Regions from separate parts of the Streptomyces sp. NPDC017056 genome, predicted to be linked through region 2. Evidence: riboswitches for the same ligand, from Rfam matches in the RefSeq annotation. Region 2 holds a riboswitch; each other region holds the start of a gene.
What was found. Region 2 has a riboswitch for cobalamin ahead of ACH4OW_RS14385 (FecCD family ABC transporter permease). Riboswitches for the same ligand answer to the same signal wherever they lie in the genome.
Positions count from the first base shown of each region.

Region 1: linked by a shared signal. The riboswitch ahead of ACH4OW_RS01755 (HoxN/HupN/NixA family nickel/cobalt transporter) and the one ahead of ACH4OW_RS14385 (FecCD family ABC transporter permease) in region 2 are both predicted to bind cobalamin.
Region 3: linked by a shared signal. The riboswitch ahead of ACH4OW_RS33500 (CoA-acylating methylmalonate-semialdehyde dehydrogenase) and the one ahead of ACH4OW_RS14385 (FecCD family ABC transporter permease) in region 2 are both predicted to bind cobalamin.

Region 1 covers NZ_JBIRPD010000001.1:379,279-383,344, reverse strand. The annotation lists gene ACH4OW_RS01760 (VOC family protein) at 1-462, shown strand, start outside; gene ACH4OW_RS01755 (HoxN/HupN/NixA family nickel/cobalt transporter) at 568-1,776, opposite strand; cobalamin riboswitch at 1,774-1,987, opposite strand; gene ACH4OW_RS01750 (ABC transporter substrate-binding protein) at 2,155-3,228, shown strand; gene ACH4OW_RS01745 (FecCD family ABC transporter permease) at 3,228-4,066, shown strand, end outside.
Region 2 covers NZ_JBIRPD010000007.1:20,594-24,659, reverse strand. The annotation lists gene ACH4OW_RS14390 (FABP family protein) at 231-794, shown strand; cobalamin riboswitch at 790-930, shown strand; gene ACH4OW_RS14385 (FecCD family ABC transporter permease) at 1,030-2,127, shown strand; gene ACH4OW_RS14380 (ABC transporter ATP-binding protein) at 2,127-2,921, shown strand; gene ACH4OW_RS14375 (ABC transporter substrate-binding protein) at 2,930-3,976, shown strand; gene ACH4OW_RS14370 (Fur family transcriptional regulator) at 3,998-4,066, shown strand, end outside.
Region 3 covers NZ_JBIRPD010000024.1:146,428-150,493, forward strand. The annotation lists gene ACH4OW_RS33495 (acyl-CoA dehydrogenase family protein) at 1-363, opposite strand, end outside; gene ACH4OW_RS33500 (CoA-acylating methylmalonate-semialdehyde dehydrogenase) at 369-1,868, opposite strand; cobalamin riboswitch at 2,073-2,254, opposite strand; gene ACH4OW_RS33505 (RNA polymerase sigma factor) at 2,303-3,472, opposite strand; gene ACH4OW_RS33510 (YciI family protein) at 3,481-3,888, opposite strand.

The DNA.
Region 1 (4,066 bases), on a different contig from region 2:
CGTGACGTGGCGCGCGCCGTGGCCTTCTACACCGAGGCGCTGGGGTTCCGGGTGGACACCGAGGTGCCGGGGCGGGCCGCGTTCCTCAGTGCCGAGGGGACGGCCAACGATCACGATCTCGGGCTGTTCGCGGTCGGCGACCACGCGCCGGGCCCCGAGCACGGGCGGGTGGGCCTGTACCACCTGGCCTGGGAGGTCGGCACCCTCGGTGAGCTCGCGGATGCCGCGGCCGAGCTGGCCGGGCGGGGCGCGCTGGTGGGTGCCACCGATCACCTCGTGTCGAAGTCGCTGTACGCGAAGGATCCGGACGGCAACGAGTTCGAGGTCATGTGGCGCGTGCCGCGTGAGGACTGGCCGGGCGCCGACGAGCCCGACCGGCTGCTCCCGCTCGACCTCGAAGCGGCGCTGGAGCGCTGGGGTCCCGGGTTGAAGACGGGCGCGGCGGCCGGTTCGGCGACGTGAGGGGCGCAAGCCCCTGAGGAACGCACGCCCTCGGGGGCGGGGCCCGCTCCGGGCGAGTGCCGGAGCGGGCCACGGTGGGCCGGGGGCCGGGGGCCGGAGGTCGGCTCAGGCGGTTTCCGGGGCTTCCCTCTCACCGGCCTCCGCCGTCCCCGCCGTCCGCGCCGTCCACCGTTTCTCCACCCCGGCCAGCCGCCAGTACGCCAGGGCCGCCGCCCAGACCACCACGAACAGGCCGACGATGATGAAGCCGACGTTGTCCAGGTCGATGGACGAGATCCAGTCGGTGACGCCGTCCTTCAGGTCCAGCTTCTCGTGCAGGACGGTGACCAGTTCGATGGTTCCGATGAAGAACGCGACGGCGATCGACAGGCCGGTGATCGTGAGGTTGTAGTAGACCTTGCGCACCGGGTTCGAGAACGCCCACTGGTACGCGAAGTTCATGAACGTACCGTCCAGCGTGTCGAACAGGCTCATCCCCGCCGCGAACAGCAGCGGCAGGACCAGGATCGCGTACCAGGGCAGGCCGGCCGCGGCGCCGCTGCCCGCCATCACCATCAGGGTGACCTCGGTCGCGGTGTCGAAGCCGAGGCCGAAGAGGAAGCCGAGCGGGTACATCTGGCCGGGGCGGGTGATGGACCGGGTGAAGCGGCCCAGGACGCGGTTCATGAAGCCGCGGGAGTCGAGGTGTTCCTCCAGCTCGGCCTCGTCGTAGCGGCCCTGCCGCATGGCGCGGAAGACCCGCCAGATGCCCGCCAGCGCGATGAGGTTGAGCGCGGCGATCAGGTAGAGGAAGGTGCCGGAGACCGTGGTGCCCACGGTGCCGAGGACCTGGTGGGTGCGGGATTCGTCGTCGAGCAGGGTGCCCGCCAGCTGTGCGCCGCCGGCGACCAGCGCGGCCATGGCGACGACCACGCTGGAGTGCCCGAGCGCGAACCAGAACCCCACGGACACCGGGCGTTTGCCGTCGGCCATCAGTTTGCGGGTGGTGTTGTCGATGGCGGCGATGTGGTCGGCGTCGAAGGCGTGCCGCATGCCGAGGGTGTACGCGGTGATGCCGAGGCCGACGCCGAACACCTGCGAACCCACGGTGTAGTGGTTCGGCACGACGAGGAGGAAGAGTACGCCGAAGGCGACGACGTGCAGCGCGGCTATCACCGCCATCAGGCCCGCGGTGCGCACCGTGTCCTGACGCTGCCAGCGGAAACCGGGCAGGGGGGAGGGGGGAGAGGAAGGAGAGGAGGAAGAGGAAGGGGAGGGTAGGGGGGCGGGGGACAGGGGCATTCGGTGGTCACGCTCCAGCACCTCGTGGATCAGTTCGTGAGATGCCGTGGCCGGTCTCCTGGCTTACGGGTGAGCGCGCCCGGCCCGGCCTTCCCGGCCGCGGGCTGCGGACAGTGGCTCCGTACGGGCGCAGGCGCGTACGGAAAGGGGCGGGAACTTCCCGATCACAGTGGCGAGGGCCGCTCCGGCCTGGACCCGAAGGTCGTCACCGGTCTTCCCGAACACCACGGCCCGGACACTCTAACCTCCGGCGGCGCGCGGCCACCGGGCCGATTCCGCGGGAACCGTGGGCGCCGTCCGCTCGACTACCTGGTCCGCGGCTCGCAGTGGCGGGCCGCCGGACAGTCGAGCGGCAGGGAGTACGGGCGTATGCGTCCTCGCAGGAAGCGGACAGCGACGACGACGGTGACGATGGCGGCGGCGCTGGCGGTGGGGGTGGCCGCGCTGGCCACCGGATGCGGTGGTGCCGACGGTGGTACGGGCGGGAGCGCCGCGGGCGCCCGGGACGGCGGCAATGCCGGTTTCCCGGTCGCGGTCACCGATTGCGACGGGCGGGAGACGACGTTTTCCGCTGCGCCGCGGAAAATCGTCACGAGCAATGCGTCGAGCCTGGAGATGCTGCTTCGGCTGGGGGCGGGTGACCGGGTTGTCGGCACGGGATTTCCACCGGGGAAGGGAACGTTGCCGCCGGAACTGGACGCGCAGGCGCAGCGGGTTCCGGTGCTGGGCAAGTCGGTGATTCCGAAGGAGAAGCTGCTCGGGTCCGGGGCCGATCTCTATATCGATACGTTCGCGTCGATGGGGAACATGGGCGGGGCGGCTGCCGCGCCGACCGAGGAGGAGTTCGCCGCGGCGGGCATCAAGCACGTCTATCTGGCCTCGACGGCGTGCGCGCCGCGCAAGAAGGTGCCGCAGCGGGATCTGTCTGCCGTCGAGGGCGACATCCGGCGGCTCGGGCAGGTCACGGGCACTTCGCAGCGTGCGCTGCAACTCGTCGCGGAGATGGAGAAGAAGGTCTCCGGGGTGCGGAAGGCCATTGCGGACGTACCCGCGTCGAAGCGGCCGTCGTATTTCTTCTTCGATTTCGACGCGGGCACGAAGCAGCCGGTGGCCGTCTGCAACCGGCAGGTGGCGCACGCGGTGCTGACCGAAGCCGGGGCGCGCAATGTCTTCGCGGACTGTGCGGGCGACTTCAAGCCGGTGTCGTGGGAGGACGTGGTGGACAAGGACCCGGACTGGATTCAGTTGGGCGTACGGAACCGGGGGAGTGCTGCCGCGAATGAGAAGGCGTTCGACGAGGCGGAGCAGTTTTTGAAGGGGTTCGCGGGGACGGCGGGGCTGCGTGCCGTAAAGGAAGGGAAATTCCTGCGCATCGGCTCCGAGCAGACGACCATCGCGGGGGTCGGGAACGCCGACACGGTGCGGCGGATCGCGGAGACGCTGTACCCGGACCGGCTGGGCGAGGCCGCGGCGGCGGCCCGCTGATGCCCGATACGCCAACCAAGCCCCGTACGCCAACCAAGCCCCGTACGCCCGGTATAGCAACCACGCCCCGTACGCCGCGGGTGCTGCCCGGTACGCCGTGGCTCGCCGTCGCGCTGCTGCTCGCGCTCCTCGTGGCGCTGACCGCCGCCGTCTCCTTCGGCGCCACCGACATCGCTCCTGCGGAGGTGTGGTCGGTGGTGTTCCGGCGGCTGGGCGGGCAGCCGCCGAGGCCGGGCACGAACGACCTGATCGTCTGGCAGCTGCGGGTGCCCAGAGCGCTGCTCGCCGCGCTGGTCGGCGCGGGCCTCGGGCTCGTCGGTACGGCCACTCAGGCGCTGGTGCGCAACCCGCTGGCGGACCCGTACCTCCTGGGCATCTCCAACGGCGCGTCGCTCGGCGCGGTGGCCGCGATCGTCTTGGGTGCGGGCGCCGTGGCCGGTACGGGCGGCGCGTTCGGCCTGGCCGGGGGCTTGGGGCTGTCGCTGGCGGCCTTCGCGGGGGCGCTCGCCTCGTTCGCGCTGGTCTGGACGCTGGCCCGCAGGGGCGGCGGCTTCGCGCCGCTGCGGCTGGTGCTCGCCGGGGTCGGCATCGGGCAGTTCCTGGCCGGGATCACCAGCTATCTCGTACTACAGGCAGGGGACGAACAGCAGACGCGCGGCGTGCTGTTCTGGCTGATGGGCAGCCTCGGCGGCGCGACCTGGAGCACGCTGGTCCTGCCGGCCCTCGCGGTGCCGGCCGGTCTGCTGGTGCTCCAGGCGCGGGCCCGCGCGCTCAACGCGCTGACGATGGGGGACGAGACGGCGGCGAGCGTGGGCGTGGACGTGGTCCGGCTGCGCCG
Region 2 (4,066 bases):
CCGGTCCGTAATACCTCACTCCGTCCGAGGAGCGCGCTCGTGCTTGAGGCAGTCTTCACCACCCTGCTCGTCCTGGTAGCCGTCGGCGTCGTCGCTTTCGCCGGGCTGACCTGGAAGAAGCTGTACCAGGGCCAGCGCTAGAGACCCGCCCGCCCGTCACCACCACCGCCCTTCATACGAGCGCTTCGCGCGCCCCTGCCTTTTCCCCCTAATACAGATCGCCTGAGCTCATGATCGAGATCCCGTCCGACCTGAACCCGGCCCTCGTGCCCCTCGCCTTCCTGCTCGGCAACTGGGAGGGCGCGGGCGTCGCGGACTTCCCCGGTACCGAGAAGTGCAACTTCGGCCAGGAGGTCACCTTCACGCACGACGGCCGCGACTTCCTCGAATACACCTCGCACAGCTGGGTGCTGGACGGCGAGGGCAAGAAGGTCGCGCCGCTGGAGACCGAGGCCGGCTACTGGCGCATCGACAAGGACCGCAAGGTCGAGGTCGTGATGATCCGCGACGGTGGCGTCGCGGAGGTCTGGTACGGCGAGCTGGCCGACCAGAAGCCGCAGATCGACCTGGCCACCGACGCCGTCGCGCGCACCGCCGCCTCGGGCCCGTACAGCGGCGGCAAGCGCCTGTACGGGTACGTGAACAGCGACCTGATGTGGGTCGGCGAGAAGACCACCCCCGAGGTGCCGCTGCGCCCGTACATGTCCGCGCACCTCAAGAAGGTCGTCGACCCCAGTGAGTGGGCCAAGGACCTCAAGGACCTGCCGGACGACGGCATCGCCTTCTTCAAGTAACAGCCGTCTTCTCCATAACGACAGACGCAGAGCGCCCCGCGGGGAAAGTCCGGTGAGAGTCCGGCGCTGACCCGCAACGGTGAGCGGAACCCTGTTTCCGCCAGCCCGATCGCCCGCGGGGGCGCCCGTTCCGACAACTCGCCGTGGACTGCGAGGGGACGCCGCCGCCGGCCTCGCGCCTCGGACCACGGCCCCTTCCCGTACGGACACGGCCCGAGCCGAAGGCGCTGGTCCCTTGGCCGCCCCCGCCCGTACCGCCGCACCCCCGGCCCCCGCGACGGCGCCGCGCCGCGCAGCGCCGCTGCGTACCGGCCCGCTGGTCGCCGGGCTCACCGCCGCCCTGCTCGGCTCGCTGCTGTGCGGCGTCGGCCTCGGCGCCTCCGGCGTCGGCTGGGGCGACGTGCTGCGCTACCTCGGCGCCGGCCTGAGCGGCGGCACCATCTCCGCCGGCGAGGTCTCCGCCTACACCATCGTCTGGGAGCTGCGCTTCCCCCGCGCCGTGCTGGCCGCCGTCGTGGGCGCCGGGCTCTCCGCGATCGGCGTCGCCGTCCAGGCGCTGGTCCGCAACGCGCTCGCCGACCCCTTCGTGCTCGGCGTCTCCTCCGGCGCCGCGGTCGGCGCCAACGCCGTCCTGCTCTTCGGTTCACTGGCCGCGCTCGGCGTCTGGGCGCTGTCCACCGCCGCCTTCGGCTCGGCGCTGCTGGCGATGGCGCTGGTGTACCTGGCGGCCCGCAGCGCGCACGGGCTGACGCCGCTGCGGCTGGTCCTGACCGGCTCCGCGATGTACTACGGCTTCTCCGCCCTCGCCACCCTGATGGTGTTCGCCGCCGACCGCGGCGAGGCCGCGCGGTCCGCGATGATGTGGCTGCTCGGCAGCCTCAGCGGAGCGGGCTGGGGCTCGGTGCCGATCGCCGCGGCCGCGGTGGCCGCCGCGCTGGTGTACCTGATGGCCTCGGCGGGCCGCCTGAACGCGCTGGCCATGGGCGACGAGTCGGCCGCCGCGCTCGGCGTGGACCCGGGGCGGCTGCGCCGGGAACTGTTCGTGGTGACGGCGGGTGTCACCGGCGCGGTGGTCGCGGTCAGCGGGGCGATCGGGTTCGTCGGGCTGATGGTGCCGCACGTGACGCGGATGCTGGTGGGCGCCGGGCACCGGCGGGTGCTGGCCGTGGCGCCGCTGCTGGGCGCGGTGCTGCTGGTGTGGGTGGACATCCTGAGCCGGGTGCTGCTGGCGCCCGTGGAACTGCCCGTCGGGGTGCTCACCGCCGTCATCGGCGTGCCCTGCTTCGTCCTGCTGATGCGGCGCCGCGGCTACTCCTTCGGAGGCGGTGCGTGATGCGGATCGACATCGACGCGGTGTCCGTGGACGTGGCCGGCGCCCGGCTCGTGCACGACATCACCCTGCACGCCGGCAGCGGCCGGGTCGTCGGGCTGGTCGGGCCCAACGGCAGCGGCAAGTCCACCCTGCTGCGCTGCGCCTACCGGGCGCTGCGCCCGGCCGCCGGCGCCGTGCGGCTGGACGGCGCCGACCTGCACGCCATGGGCGTACGCGAGGGGGCGCGGCACCTGGCCGCGCTGCCGCAGGAGTCGGCGACCGAGTTCGGCTTCACGGCCGCCGAGGTCGTCGCGATGGGGCGGCTGCCGCACCAGCGCGGCTCGGGGCGGCCGAGCGCCGCCGACCTCCGGGTGTGCGAGGCGGCCCTCGCGCGGTCCGGCGCCGCCCACCTGGCCGAACGCTCGTTCCTGAGCCTGTCCGGCGGCGAGAAGCAGCGGGTGCTGATCGCCCGCGCGCTGGCCCAGGACCCGAAGGTGCTGGTGCTGGACGAGCCGACCAACCACCTGGACATCGCGCAGCAGTTGGAGCTGCTGGCGCTGGTGCGGGACAGCGGGCTGACGGTGCTGACCGCGCTGCACGACCTGAACCTGGCCGCCGGGCACTGCGACGAGCTGTACGTCATCTCCGGCGGCCGCATCGTCGCCTCCGGCGCGCCGCACGACGTGCTGGGCACCGAGCTGCTGGCCGAGGTGTTCGGGGTGCGCGCGCACCGCGTGCCGCACCCCGAGACCGGCGCCGTACAGCTGCTGTTCGACCGCCTGCCCGCCCGTACCGACCCGCCGGCCACCCTGTGAGGACCCCCATGCGCACCCGCCACCGCTCCGCCGCCCTGCTCACCGCCCTCGCGCTCGCCGCGCTCACCGGCTGCGGCGCGCAGGTCGCCGAGGACGGCAAGGACGGCTCGGCCAAGGCGTCGGGCGCCGGGTCAGGGCACTACCCGGTCACGGTCGAGAACTGCGGTACGAAGACGACGTACGACAAGGCGCCGCGGCGCGTGGTCACCAACGACATCGGCATCGCCGACATCATGTTCGCGCTCGGCCTGGAGGACCACATGGCCGGGTACGTCACGCCGGAGTACCGGGGCGACATCGACGCCGTGGCCTGGAAGGACGCGTACGCCAAGGTGCCGTGGCTGTCCAAGAAGGCGATCACGAAGGAGATCGCCCTGGACGCCAGGGCCGACCTGGTCTTCGCGGGCTGGAACTACGGCTTCGGCGAGGACAGCGGCGTCACGCCCGCTTCCCTCAAGAAGCTCGGCATCGGCAGCTACGTGCTCACCGAGTCCTGCCGCAACGGGACCGACGGCGGCCGGGACCGCGCCCGCGGCGTGATGCCGCCGCTGGACGCGCTCTACACCGACCTGCGGACCCTCGGGAAGATCTTCGACGTCGAGGACCGGGCCGAGGCGCTGGTCACCAAGTACCGCAAGCAGGTCGCCGACGCGCAGGCCAAGGCGCCGAAGGAGGGCGAACGGCCCTCCGTCTTCCTCTACGACGGCGGCCAGGACAAGCCGCTGACCTCGGGCCGCTTCGCCGGGCCGCACGACATCATCACCAAGGCCGGCGGCGACCACGTCATGAAGGACCTCAAGGACTCCTGGGTCACGGTCGGGTGGGAGTCGGTGGTCGAGCGCAACCCCGACGTGATCGTGATCAACGACTACGGCACGCCGACCGCCGAGCAGAAGAAGTCGTTCCTCAAGTCGTACGCGCCATTGAAGAACGTCTCGGCGATCAAAAACGACCGCATCTACGTCATGGATTACGCCGATCTGGTGGAGAGCCCGCGCAATCCCGCGGCCGTCACCGCGCTCTCCGGCTACCTGCGCGGCGTACGCACCGGCTGACCGCCCTCCTACACTGGGAGCGTGGTGACCACCGACTGGCAGAGTGACCTCCGCAAGCGCGGCTACCGGCTGACCCCGCAGCGCCAGCTC
Region 3 (4,066 bases), on a different contig from region 2:
GGGCAGCCAGCGGGCGCGCTGCGCCTCGTCCCCGTACCGGTCGATCATCCAGGCGACCATGTTGTGGATGGAGAGGTAGCCCGCGATGGACGGGCAGGCGGTGGCCAGCACCTCGAAGACCAGCACGCCGTCCGCGCGGCTCAGCGCGGAGCCGCCGCACTCCTCCCGTACGTAGATCCCGCCGAGCCCGAGCCCGGCGGCCTTGCGCAGCACGTCCACGGGGAAGTGCTTGTCCTGGTCCCAGGCCACGGCGTGCGGCGCGATGTGCTCCTGGGCGAAGTCCAGCGTCGTCTCGACGATGGCGAGCTGGTCCTCGGTGAGCGAGGTGAGCGAGGCGGCCGTGGTGGTGGTCATGACGCTCATCGCGCTCAGCCCATCGTCGGGATGGTGAAGCTCGCGCCCTCCTTGACCCCGGAGGGCCAGCGCGAGGTGACGGTCTTGGTGCGGGTGTAGAAGCGGATCGCGTCCGGGCCGTGCTGGTTCAGGTCGCCGAACCCGGACCGCTTCCAGCCGCCGAAGGTGTGGTACGCCACGGGCACCGGGATCGGCACGTTCACGCCGACCATGCCGGTGTTCACCCGGCGGCCGAAGTCCCGCGCGGTGTCCCCGTCCCGGGTGAAGATGGCCACGCCGTTGCCGTACGGGTGCTCCGTGGGCAGCCGCAGCGCCTCCTCGTAGTCGGCCGCCCTGACCACCGACAGCACGGGCCCGAAGATCTCCTCCTGGTAGATCCGCATGTCCGTGGTGACCCGGTCGAAGAGCGAGGCGCCCGCGAAGAAGCCGTCCTCGTGTCCCGGCAGGGTGAAGTCCCGTCCGTCCACGACCAGTTCGGCGCCCTCGGCGACGCCGAGGTCCACGTAGGCGCGGACCCGGTCCAGCGCGTCCCGGCCCACCAGCGGCCCGAAGTCGGCGTGCGGGTCGTCGGAGCGGCCGATGCGCAGCGTGCCGATCCGCTCCTTGAGCCGTGCCACCAGCGCGTCGGCGGTCTCCTCGCCGACCGGTACGGCGACCGAGATCGCCATGCACCGCTCGCCGGCCGACCCGTACCCGGCGCCCACCAGGGCGTCCACCACCTGGTCGAGGTCGGCGTCCGGCATCACGACCAGGTGGTTCTTGGCGCCGCCGAAGCACTGGGCGCGCTTGCCGTGCGCGGCGGCGGTCGCGTAGATGTGCGCGGCGACCGGTGTCGAGCCGACGAAGCCGAGCGCTTCGACGCGCGGGTCCTCCAGCAGCGTGTCCACCGACTCCTTGCCGCCGTTGACGACATTGAGGATGCCCGGCGGCAGCCCCGCCTCCGAGAACAGCTCGGCCAGCCGCAGGGGTACCGACGGCGCCCGCTCGGACGGCTTGAGCACGAACGCGTTGCCGCAGGCGATGGCCGGTGCGGCCTTCCACAGCGGGATCATCGCGGGGAAGTTGAACGGGGTGATCCCGGCCACCACGCCGAGCGGGCGGCGCAGCGAGTGCACGTCGATGCCGGTCCCGGCGTTGTCGGAGAACTCGCCCTTGAGCAGGTGCGGAATGCCGGCCGCGAACTCCACCACCTCCAGGCCGCGCTGGAGGTCGCCGTGCGCGTCCGCGACCGTCTTGCCGTGCTCGCTCGACAGCAGCCGGGCCAGCGCGTCCCGCTCGCCCTCGACCAGGCGCAGGAAGTTCAGCAGCACACGGGCGCGCCGCTGGGGGTTCCACTCGCCCCATTCGGGCTGCGCGGACGCCGCGTCGGCGACGGCCGCGGCCGTCTCGGACCGGTCGGCGAGCGGCACCCTGGCCTGCACGGTGCCGGTGTTGGGGTCGAACACGTCGCCGTAAGCACCGGAGGTACCGGGGGTGTGCTTGCCGCCGACGAAATGGGTGAGTTCGCGGACCATGGGAGCCTGCTCTCGTCAGGTGGGATCCGGGGATGGCACGGCCGGGCACCCGGGCGGCGCGGAGGGCGCGCGGACCGTGGCGGGGCCGTGGGACGCGAAAGGCGTGGAACCGTCAGCGCGCGGGCGGTGCCGCGGGCCGGGCCGGATCACCTGGGCTGTGGGTACGCACCGGTGCCATGCGTGTCTGCTCCATCCTCGTGGACAACACGGAACAACACCCGCGGCCGGTATCCTGGCTTCCGGATCACCGCGCGCCGCCCGCCTTCCCGACCTCGGTCTCGTCAGTGGCGTGTTGCTCGGCGTCGCACTCCCCGGTCACAGTGGCGGGACCACGCCGGATTCGCACCGGCTTCCCTGCACCGCGGGCCTTGGTCACGACGATATAGTTGGACGTCCTAGTAAGTCCAGGGGGTCCCGCCGCGCGGCCCGGCCCGTCACCGCGCCCGGCGGGCGTCGAGCCCGGCGTCGAGCCCGGCGTTGAGCCGGGCGGACTGGCGCGTCAGGTGGTCGCGTTCGGCCAGGTTGGACGCCTTACGGGCGGCTTCGGCGTACAGCCGTGCCGCCGTCGGCAGGTCGCCGTCGCGTTCGTGGAGATACGCCGCCACCGCGGTGTGGCGGGGCAGGGAGGCGTCCAGCGCCGCCAGCGCGACCAGGCCGGCGCGCGGGCCGTCGGCCTCGCCCACGGCCACCGCGCGGTTGAGCCGGACGACCGGACTGCCGGTCAGGCGTACGAGTTCGTCGTACCACTCGACGATCTGCACCCAGTCGGTCTCCTGGGCGGTGGGCGCGTCCGCGTGGAGCGCCGCGATGGCGGCCTGGGCCTGGAACTCGCCCAGCCGGTCGCGGGCCAGGGCCGCCTGCAAAAGCCCGATGCCCTCGGTGATCGCCCCGGTGTCCCACCGGCCGCGGTCCTGCCAGGCGAGCGGCACCAGGCCGCCGTCGGGCGCGGTCCGGGCGGCGCGCCGCGCGTGGTGGAGCAGCATGAGGGCGAGCAGCCCCGCCACCTCGGGGTGGTCGAACGCGGCGGCGAGCTGCCGGGTGAGCCGGATGGCCTCGGCCGCGAGGTCGACGTCGCCGGAGTAGCCCTCGTTGAAGACCAGGTAGAGGACGCGCAGCACGGTGGCCACGTCGCCGGGCCGGTCGAAGCGCACCTCGGAGACGGTGCGCTTGGCCCGGCTGATGCGCTGGGCCATGGTGGCCTCCGGCACCAGGTAGGCCCGGGCGATCTGGCGGGTGGTGAGACCGCCGACGGCCCGCAGGGTGAGGGCGACCGCGGACGACGGCGTCAGCGAGGGGTGGGCGCACAGGAAGTAGAGCCGGAGCGTGTCGTCCACCGCGGGCGCGGGTCCCGGCACGGGTTCCTCGTCGGCGCGGTCCTCCCGCCGGCGGCGGGCGGCGTCCGCCCTGGCCGTGTCGAGGTACCGGCGCCAGGCCACGGTGACCAGCCAGCCCTTCGGGTCCCGCGGCAGGCCGCCGGGCCAGGTGCGGACCGCCTCGACCAGCGCGTCCTGTACGGCGTCCTCGGCCGCCGCGAAGTCTGCTCCGCGGCGGACGAGGATGCCGAGCACGCTCGGCGTGAGGCTCCGGAGGAGGGTCTCGTCCACCTCGGGAGTCACTCCGTGACGGTGGGCTGCGCGGCGAAGAAGGGGCGTACCTCCAGCCACTCGTGGATCGGCTTGCCGCCCGCGCCGGGGGCGGCCGACAGCTCGCCTGCCAGCTCGACGGCGCGCTCGTAGCTGTCGACGTCGATGACCATCCAGCCGGCGATCAGGTCCTTGGTCTCGGCGAACGGCCCGTCGGTGACCGGCGGGCGCCCTTCGCCGTCGTAGCGGACCCACGCGCCCTCGGGGGCGAGCGCCTGGCTGTCGACGAACTCGCCGGTCCCTTCGAGCCGGTCGGCGAAGTCGCGCATGTACTGCATGTGGGCGGAGATCTCCTCCGGCGTCCACTGGCTCATGGGTACGTCGTTGTCGCAAGCCGGGGCGCCGCGGTAGTGCTTCAGCAGCAGGTACTTGGCCATGGTGGCTCTCCTCGGTGGTGGTGCGGCCCATTGTGGTCGCGTTCACTGCGGGGACGTAGCCGGCCGCTGGTTCTCGACACCGGCGGGCGAAGATTTTCGACTTCTCGGCGGCCTGCTCGTCGTACGGCTCTCTCCGACCCTTCGCAACCTTGGCAGAACCCGCGCACAAGATGGGCGG